Linked DNA regions of Rhodothermus marinus. The protein of the gene in region 1 interacts with the protein of each later gene in a pairwise test. Links are inferred from orthologs where the notes say so. Each region holds a gene or a part of one and is shown on either strand. Other genes may lie near its edges.

What was found. The genes of interacting proteins can lie anywhere in the genome.
Region 2: the proteins of sucC (region 1) and sucD interact in binary tests that used the Escherichia coli proteins (3 or more experiments, as listed by UniProt). The link is inferred for Rhodothermus marinus from one-to-one orthologs.

Annotation. Positions count from the first base shown.
Region 1 is NZ_AP019797.1:2,150,066-2,154,462, reverse strand. Bases 926-3,923 are described here. They hold sucC (ADP-forming succinate--CoA ligase subunit beta), read left to right. Parts: upstream 926-1,829; coding sequence 1,830-3,017; downstream 3,018-3,923. Other genes in these bases: GYH26_RS09330 (putative LPS assembly protein LptD), read right to left, coding at 3,908-3,923; GYH26_RS09335 (BON domain-containing protein), read right to left, coding at 3,451-3,735; GYH26_RS09340 (GNAT family N-acetyltransferase), read left to right, coding at 3,029-3,448; GYH26_RS09350 (LptF/LptG family permease), read right to left, coding at 926-1,720. Also shown: GYH26_RS09360 (ATP-binding protein), read right to left, coding at 1-162; GYH26_RS09355 (DUF3467 domain-containing protein), read left to right, coding at 311-634; more of GYH26_RS09350, read right to left, coding at 635-925; more of GYH26_RS09330, read right to left, coding at 3,924-4,397. UniProt on the Escherichia coli protein: Succinyl-CoA synthetase functions in the citric acid cycle (TCA), coupling the hydrolysis of succinyl-CoA to the synthesis of either ATP or GTP and thus represents the only step of substrate-level phosphorylation in the TCA.
Region 2 is NZ_AP019797.1:3,082,439-3,086,724, reverse strand. Bases 593-3,479 are described here. They hold sucD (succinate--CoA ligase subunit alpha), read left to right. Parts: upstream 593-1,540; coding sequence 1,541-2,419; downstream 2,420-3,479. Other genes in these bases: GYH26_RS13435 (nucleotidyltransferase family protein), read right to left, coding at 3,349-3,479; GYH26_RS13440 (HepT-like ribonuclease domain-containing protein), read right to left, coding at 3,024-3,344; yihA (ribosome biogenesis GTP-binding protein YihA/YsxC), read left to right, coding at 2,433-3,029; gatA (Asp-tRNA(Asn)/Glu-tRNA(Gln) amidotransferase subunit GatA), read left to right, coding at 593-1,477. Also shown: more of gatA, read left to right, coding at 2-592; more of GYH26_RS13435, read right to left, coding at 3,480-3,690; GYH26_RS13430 (YpdA family putative bacillithiol disulfide reductase), read right to left, coding at 3,755-4,286. UniProt on the Escherichia coli protein: Succinyl-CoA synthetase functions in the citric acid cycle (TCA), coupling the hydrolysis of succinyl-CoA to the synthesis of either ATP or GTP and thus represents the only step of substrate-level phosphorylation in the TCA.

The DNA of each region.
Region 1 (4,397 bases):
CTGCCAGGGCGCGGCCAGGCGGCCGAACAGTTCCTCCCAGGCCGGGTTCGCCTCGTAGCAGATCCCCTCGGGCGAGAGTGTGGCAATAAACAGGGTCGGCTCCGAGGTGAACTCGGGCGCATGACTGCTGATGGTCTGAGAGGGTGGGTGCGAAGAAGACATGACGAAATGGCCCTTTCCGGGGCGTTATGTCCGGATTGTCAACAAATTAGGACATGGGCGGACGGAATACAAGGGGAAATGTACGCAACCTGGACGACCGGCTCGGCGTAGCCTGTCCACCTCGAAGCATTCCGAACACGAAAGATCTATGGCGGGCAACCTCAACTTTCCGGGAAACGAACCGCAGCGCATCGACATCGAGCTACCCGAAGAGGTGGCCGAAGGGCGCTACGCGAATCTGGTGATGATCGCCCATTCGGCCGAGGAGTTCATTCTGGACTTCATCCGCATCATGCCGGGGCTGCCCAAAGCCCGGGTCCAGAGCCGCATCATCATCACCCCGGCGCACGCCAAACGGCTGCTCCGGGCGCTGGCCGACAATATCGGCCGCTACGAGGCCACCTACGGCGAAATCGAAGTGCCCGAAGCCGGTCCGCCGATTCACTTCGGGGGGCCCGGTGGCGAGGCCTGATCAGGTGCGCGTCCGGGCGACGAGCACCAGCGCGCCCGCCAGAAACACCAGGTGCGGCAGCCAGGCCACCAGCAGCGGAGGTAGCGTCTCGGTGTATCCGAAGGGTTCGATCAGCTTCTGCAGCGCCAGGTAGGCGAAGGCCACGCCTAAGCCGATGCCGATCTGGATGGCCTGGCCGCCGCGCCGCCGTACGGAGGCCAGCGGCACGCCGATCAGCACCAGGATCAGGTTGGCGAAGGGATAGGCGAACTTGCTGTAATAGGCCACCAGCGGGCGTCCCAGGTGGCCGGCACCCGAGCGACGCAGGGCGGCCAGATGGGCGGCCGCGTCGGGTAGCGTCATGGCCTCCACTTCCCGCTCGGTGCGCGCCAGATCGCGCGGGTAGAGCGGCAGGTCCAGTTGCTGGTGGCGTACCGGCCGGCGCACCTCGCGTCCGTCCGGCTCAAAATACCGGGCAATGCCTTCGGGTACCATCCATGCCTGAAGGGAGTCGTTCCATTCCATGCGGGGGGCATCGAGCCGGTAGACCAGCCGCCGGCCTTCTGCAAATTGCTGCAGCGAGACGCGATAGGCGATGCGCCGCTCACGGTCGTAGTAGCCCACCGAGAGAAACTGACCGGGCCGCGCCTGGCGATGCAGGTGGCTCAGATCGAACTGGCGCGGGGTCTTCGACAGGTATTTCTCGTCGAAAGCCACGACGGTGCGGTTCGTTACCGGCACCACCCAGCCGTTGAACCAGAACATGAACCCGGTAAGGACCAGACCCAGCGCGACGTACGGGCGCAGCAACCGGTAGAGCGAGACGCCGCTCATCTGCAGCGCCACGATCTCCAGCCCCTGTGCCATGCGCCCTGTCACGTACAGGCATGCCAGAAACAGCGCCAGCGGTGAGGTCAGCCGCACAATCTCGGGGATGTAGCTGGGGTAGTAGACCAGAAAAACCTCGCGCATCGAAGCGCCCCGATCCATGAAGTCGTCGATGTACTCGACGTAGTGAAGCACGATGAAAAAGACAATCAGGGCACCCGTGAAAAACAGATACCCGAGCAGCAGGCGACGAACGATATGGCGGTCGATCAACGTCATGCGCGAACAACCCGCAAAAAAGTAAATTTCGCTGCAGGCAGGGTGGATTCTTTAGCCCCGGGCATGTACTTTTAGACAATCCATTCAGTTCACGCAGTCCGAAAGATCCATGAAACTGCACGAGTATCAGGCCAAGGATATTCTGCAACGCTATGGCGTGGCCACGCAGCCCGGTTACGTGGCCCGCACCGTGGAGGAAGCGGTCGAAGCCGCTCGCCGTCTGCAGCAGGAGCACGGCTACGAGCTGTTCGTGGTGAAGGCGCAGATCCATGCCGGCGGTCGTGGTAAAGGTGGGGGCGTCAAGCTGGCGAAGGGCATTGAGGAGGTGCGCGAAAAGGCCGGCGCCATTCTGGGCATGAACCTGGTCACGCCCCAGACGGGCCCCGAAGGGCAGAAGGTGCGGGCCGTGCTGGTGGCCGGCGCCGTCGATATTGCGAAGGAATACTACCTGGGCATTACGCTGGACCGCCAGCGGAGCCAGAACGTGATCATGGCCTCGACGGAGGGCGGTGTGGAAATCGAAGAGGTGGCCGCCCGGAGTCCCGAAAAGATCCTGAAAGTGTGGGTGGATCCCACGATCGGCTTGCGCCCGTTCCAGGCGCGTCGGCTGGCCTTCGGACTGGGCTTCGAGGGCAACGCCTTCAAGCAGGCCGTCCAGTTCATCCAGGCACTCTATCGGGCTTACGAAGAGACCGACAGCTCGCTGGCCGAGATCAACCCGCTCGTGCTGACGAAGCAGGGCGACGTGGTGGCCGTTGATGCCAAGATCAACCTGGACGACAACGCGCTTTTCCGGCATCCCGATCTGGCCGAGCTTCGCGACATCCACGAAGAAGACCCGCTGGAGGTCGAAGCCAGCAAGTACCGGCTCAACTACGTGCGGCTCACCGGAAACGTGGGCTGCATGGTAAACGGTGCCGGGCTGGCCATGGCCACGATGGACCTGATCAAACTGGCGGGCGGCGAACCGGCCAACTTCCTGGACGTGGGCGGCGGGGCCAGTCCGGAGACCGTGGAGGCCGGCTTCCGCATCATCCTGAAGGACCCGAACGTCAAGGTCATTCTGGTGAACATTTTCGGCGGCATCGTGCGCTGCGACCGCGTCGCCCGCGGTATCGTCGAGGCAGCCCGCAAGGTCCAGATCAACGTGCCGCTGATCGTGCGGCTGCAGGGCACCAACGCCGAAGAAGCGCGTGCCATTCTGGAGCAGAGCGGCCTGGAGATCGAAACGGCCACGCTCTTCAAAGAGGTGGCCGACAAGGTGAACCAGGCGCTGCAGCGCGTAGCCGCAGCCTGAAGGGAGACGTTATGCCGGCCCGTATGCAACAACTGACCGGTACACTGGAAATTCGGGAAGGACTGGAAGGGCTGACGCCCGGGCGCATCATGACGCTCTACCGGCGGGCGCCCCTGCTGCGACCCGTCGACGACCCCGGGCGCGTCTGGCAGATGTTCGAAAATTCCTCGCTGGTGCTGACGGCCTGGCACGACGGCCGCCTGGTGGGCATTGCCCGCGTGCTGACTGACGGGGTGCTCTACAGTTACCTGTGCGACCTGGCCGTCGAGCCGGATGTGCAGGGACTGGGCATCGGCCGCCGGCTCATCGAGGCCGTGCTGGAACGCTGCAGAGGGACCGAGCTGGTGCTGCGCGACTCGGACATCTCGGCCGGCTTTTACGCCCGGCTGGGCTTCGAGCGCGTTCACAACGCCTGGATGCGCCGCGCCTGATCTCAGGCGCCCACCAGCTCCAGTTCCTCCGCGGGCAGCACCTGCAGGCTGGCCTCGACCGAGCGCACGCCCGACACCGATTGTACCACGTCCAGCAGGCGGCGACGGGCCGCTTCGCCCCGCACGAACCCGTACAGCGTCACGTGTCCTTCCAGGACGTACACGTGCACGCTGGTGGTTTCGGCGAGGGCCCTGTCCGCCTCAATGCGCCGGGCCAGGCGGCGCGCCAGTCTGCGGTCGGCGCGTGTGGCTTTGGAAAAGCGATGCCAGAAGGCAAATCTACCCATAGGCTCCAGGGTGGACCCTTCGGCCCGACCCCGTTGGTGAAAAAGAACAGACTGCAGGAACGGCTCCTAAATTTCCAGAACCACAGGCGTTCCTCTTTGACGGCTTTTTAACGATAGCAACGGCCGGTGATAAAAGAAAGATTTGTGCAAAAAATGTGGAAAAATTCAGGGGTTACAGCAACTGCTGGAAGCGGCCGCGGATGTCCGAGCGCGGCTGGCGCAGGCGCAGCAGGTCGCGCAGGCGTCCGCTTTTGACATACAGCTCAAACGCATAGGACTGATAGCGGCCGAAGGGAATCCACGAAAGACTCATCTGCCAGCAGCCCAGGTCGCGTACGATGAACAGGCTCGTCGTGGACAGCTCGCCCCGGACGAAGTCGTAGCCGCCGCGTCCCTGGACTTTCCACTTTGGCGTCAGATTGAAATCGAACGAAACATTCAGAATGGCGCTGCGGGTCAATCGCTGGGCCGGATGGCTCATGCTGTAGCTGAAGTTCAGATTGAGCGACCAGGGAATGGAAAAGTCGGCGTAGTGCAGAGCCGGATCGAGCAGGGACGGGATCGGGCTCGTGATGGGGTCCGGGCTGAACGGGTCGCCGAAGCGGGCACGGGGTGGCGTGCCGGCTTCGGCGCCGGACAGACGGGTACGGCTTCGGAGGCTG
Region 2 (4,286 bases), 930 kb from region 1 along the record:
CATGGAGTACCTGACCTACGCCGACGCCCGAGGGGCGCTGGAACGGGGCGAGACCAGTTGTGAAGCGCTGGTCTCGTCTTTTTTGGAACGGATCGAAGCCGACAACCCACGCCTGAACGCGTTCATCTCGGTCGATCCCGAAGGCGCGCTGGCACAGGCGCGGGCGCTGGACGAACGTCTGGCCCGGGGCGAGCCGCTGCCGCCGCTGGGCGGCCTGGTGCTGGCCGTCAAGGACGTGATCTGCATCAAAGACCGGCGCGTCACGTGCGGCTCGCGCATGCTCGAAAACTTCGTCTCGCTCTACGACGCGACGGTCATCACACGGTTGCGGGAGGCCGGGGCCATCTTCATCGGCAAGACGAACTGTGACGAGTTCGCCATGGGCTCGTCGAACGAGACCTCGTACTTTGGTCCGGCCCGCAATCCGATCAATCCCGACTACGTGCCCGGTGGCTCTTCGGGCGGCTCGGCGGTGGCCGTGGCGGCCCGGATGTGTCAGGCCGCGCTCGGAAGCGACACGGGCGGCTCCATCCGCCAGCCGGCCGCCTTCTGTGGCATCGTGGGGCTGAAGCCCACCTACGGACGTGTGAGTCGCTACGGGCTGGTGGCCTACGCCTCGTCGTTCGACACGATCGGCCCCATGACGCACACGGTCGAAGACGCCGCCCGGATTCTGCAGGTGATCGCCGGGGTGGACCGCTGGGACTCGACGAGCGCGCCGGTCGAAGTGCCGGACTACCTGGAGGCGCTCGACCAGCCCATCAAAGGGCTTCGCATCGGGTTGCCCCGCGAATACTTCGCCGAAGGACTGGATCCGGAATTCCGACAGGTGCTCGAAGAGCGGGCGGCGCAGCTCGAAGCGGTCGGTGCCGTGGTGCAGGAAGTGTCGCTGCCCCATACGGAGTACGGCATTGCCACCTACTACATCCTGGCCACGGCCGAGGCGTCGAGCAACCTGGCCCGCTACGACGGTATCCGCTACGGCTACCGGGCCGACGTGCAGCAGATCCGGCGCGAGCTGGCCGAAAGCGACAGCGACGACTCGGTGATCTACCGGCTCTACGTGCGCTCGCGGAGCGAGGGCTTCGGCACCGAGGTCAAGCGCCGCATCATGCTGGGCACCTACGTGCTCTCGGCCGGCTACTACGAAGCCTACTACGCCAAGGCCCAGCGCGTGCGGCGACTGATCCGCCAGGACTTCGACCGCGCCTTCGAGCAGGTGGACGTGCTGCTCACGCCGGCCTCGCCCACGCCGCCCTTTCCGCTGGGCAGCAAGCTTTCGGACCCGCTTGAAATGTACTTGAGCGACGTTTACACGGTGACGGCCAACCTGGCCGGCATTCCGGGACTGGTCGTGCCGGTGGGCACGCATTCGAGCGGCTTTCCGGTGGGGGCGCAGCTCCTGGGCCGCCACTTCGACGAGGCCACGCTGCTCCGGGTAGGCCGCGCCCTGATGGAAGTGAGCGGCACCGCCTGAAAACGCGCACCTGCTTTCTATCTTTCAGAAACCAACCCGTTTTCACAAGCCGGAACAGGACCCATGAGCATTCTGGTCGATCGCAACACGCGTCTGGTGGTGCAGGGCATCACCGGGAAAGAGGGCACCTTCCACACGCAGCAGATGATCGAGTACGGGACGAACGTGGTGGCCGGCGTTACGCCGGGCAAAGGCGGTCAGAAGCACCTGGATCGTCCCGTCTTCAACACGGTGGTCGAGGCGGTCGAGAAAGAGGGAGCCAACACGTCGATTATCTTCGTGCCGCCCGCCTTTGCGGCCGACGCCATTCTGGAGGCGGCCGACGCCGGGATCGAGGTGATCGTCTGCATCACCGAGGGGATTCCGGTGCGCGACATGATTCCGGTTTATCACTACGTGAAACAGAAAGGGGTCAAGCTGATCGGCCCGAACTGCCCCGGTGTGATCACGCCCGGACAGGCCAAGGTGGGCATCATGCCGGGCATGATTTTCAAAGAAGGGACGATCGGCGTCGTGTCGCGCTCCGGCACGCTCACCTACGAGGCGGTCGATCAGCTCACGCGGCTGGGACTGGGCCAGAGCACGGCCGTGGGCATTGGCGGCGATCCGATCATCGGGTTGCGCTTTACGGACGTGCTCCGGCTGTTCCAGGACGATCCGGAGACGGAAGCGGTCGTGCTCATCGGTGAAATCGGCGGTACGGCCGAAGAAGAGGCGGCCGCCTTCATCAAGGAGCACATGACCAAACCTGTCTTCGCGTTCATTGCCGGCGCGACGGCCCCGCCGGGACGCCGCATGGGCCACGCCGGAGCCATCATCGCGGGCGGCAAGGGCACGGCCGAGGAGAAGTTCAAGGCGCTGGAGGCAGCCGGTGCCGTGGTCATTCGCAACCCGGCGCTCATCGGCGAGACCGTACGCGAACACCTGGGCGCACTGGCCTGAAACCCGAACCCGCATGAAAAAGCCGGCGGCACGTTTCTTCCGGAGCGTGACGCGGTGGGAGGAGCTGCCCGACGACGGGCTGCCCGAAGTGGCGTTTGCCGGACGCTCCAACGTCGGCAAAAGCTCGCTGCTGAACGCGCTGCTTCGGGCGCCCGGACTCGCCCGCACCAGCAGCACGCCCGGCAAGACGCGCCAGCTCAATTTCTACCGGGTCAACGAGCAGCTCTACTTCGTGGACCTGCCCGGCTACGGCTATGCACGCACCTCGCAACAGGAGCGTCGGCTGTGGGGACGGCTCATCACCCGCTACCTGCAGGAGCGGCCCACGCTGGCGCTCGTGGTGCACCTGATCGACAGCCGCCATCCGCCTACGCCGCTCGACGAGGCCATGATGGACCTGATGCGCGGCCAGCACGTCCCCTACCTGATCGCGCTCACGAAGGCCGACAAGGTATCGGGCAACCGGCGCGCGCAGGCCGTCCGGGAAGCCGAACGGGCCTTGCAGGCCCGCGCCATGGAAGTGCCGATCATCCCCACCTCGGCGCACACTGGCCTCGGCCTGCGCGAACTGTGGCGCTGGATCGAACAGGTGTCGCTGGGGAAATCATGACCGTTCGAAGTCGCGAAGGATTCGCTCAATTTCGACCAGCAGCTGTGGAACCTCTTGCACGACTTGCCAGACGATCTCATAGCTGACCCCAAAGTAGTGGTGGATCAGTTTGTCACGCATGCGGGCCAGTTCGCGCCAGGGAAACTGCGCGTAATGAGTCCTTAAGGTTTCGGAGAGCTGTTTGGTCGCTTCTCCAATCACTTCGAAGTTGCGCAGAATGGCATCCTGGGTTTTGATATCCTCCAGAAAAGCTTCAAACGTGAGACCTTCGGCAAAGTGTTGAATACGCCGGAGGCTCTCATAAATGTCTCGCAAGCAGTCAATGTCCCTGCGACGCCGAGACATATTGAAGCGAACGAAGAATGCGCCGAGCGATTCGGGCTGTATGAGGCTGTTGTAGATTGCGCTGCAGGGTTTCGTAAGTGGCCAGATCCACCGGCCGTCCAAGATGGGCCTCGAGAAAGTCGATCAGGCGGATGAAGTCCAGCCCCAGCGGTCGATTCAGGTGCACGATCAGGTCCACATCACTTGCTTCAGAAGCCTGATCGCGGGCGAACGATCCGTACAGCGCCAGCCGCTCCACCCCGAATTTCTCCTGCAGTTCGGGTAGAAGGCGGTGAAGTTGCTGGATGATTTCAACACGGCGCTGCAGCCGAGGCATGGTATGCCCTTAATGCCGATAGCTTTTTCCAGAAGGCACGTCGAGCAAACCGCAAGGTTTCGGCTTATTCCGCCGTTTTCCAGTGCTGGCCGTCGAGGGCGGGTGCTTCGGCCACGCGGCCCGTGGCGATGTGCTCCATGATGCGCGGGGCGTGCAGCCGGCCGTTTTCGATGAACCAGCGGCTCGTGTTCAATCCGCCGCAGACCGTGCCCGCCAGATAAAGCCCCGGCCGGTTCGTTTCGAACGTCTCGGGGTCGTAGCAGGGCGTGCGGGCCGGATCGTCACCGAGCCGGACGCCGAGCTGCTCCAGAAACTCCAGGTCGGGCCGGTAGCCGGTCATGGCCAGGACCCAGTTGTTCTCCAGCTCGAGCCGACCGTCAGGCGTTTCGATCAGCAGGCTGTCCGGACGGATTTCCAGTACCCGCGAATTAAAAAACGCCCGGATGCTCCCCTCGCGGATGCGGTTTTCGATGTCCGGGCGGATCCAGTACTTGATCTTGTCCGAAAGCGCCGGTCCCCGGTGGATGAGCGTCACCTCGGCGCCGTGCCGGTAGCAGTCCAGGGCCGCCTTGGCCGCCGAGTTGCGTCCGCCGATC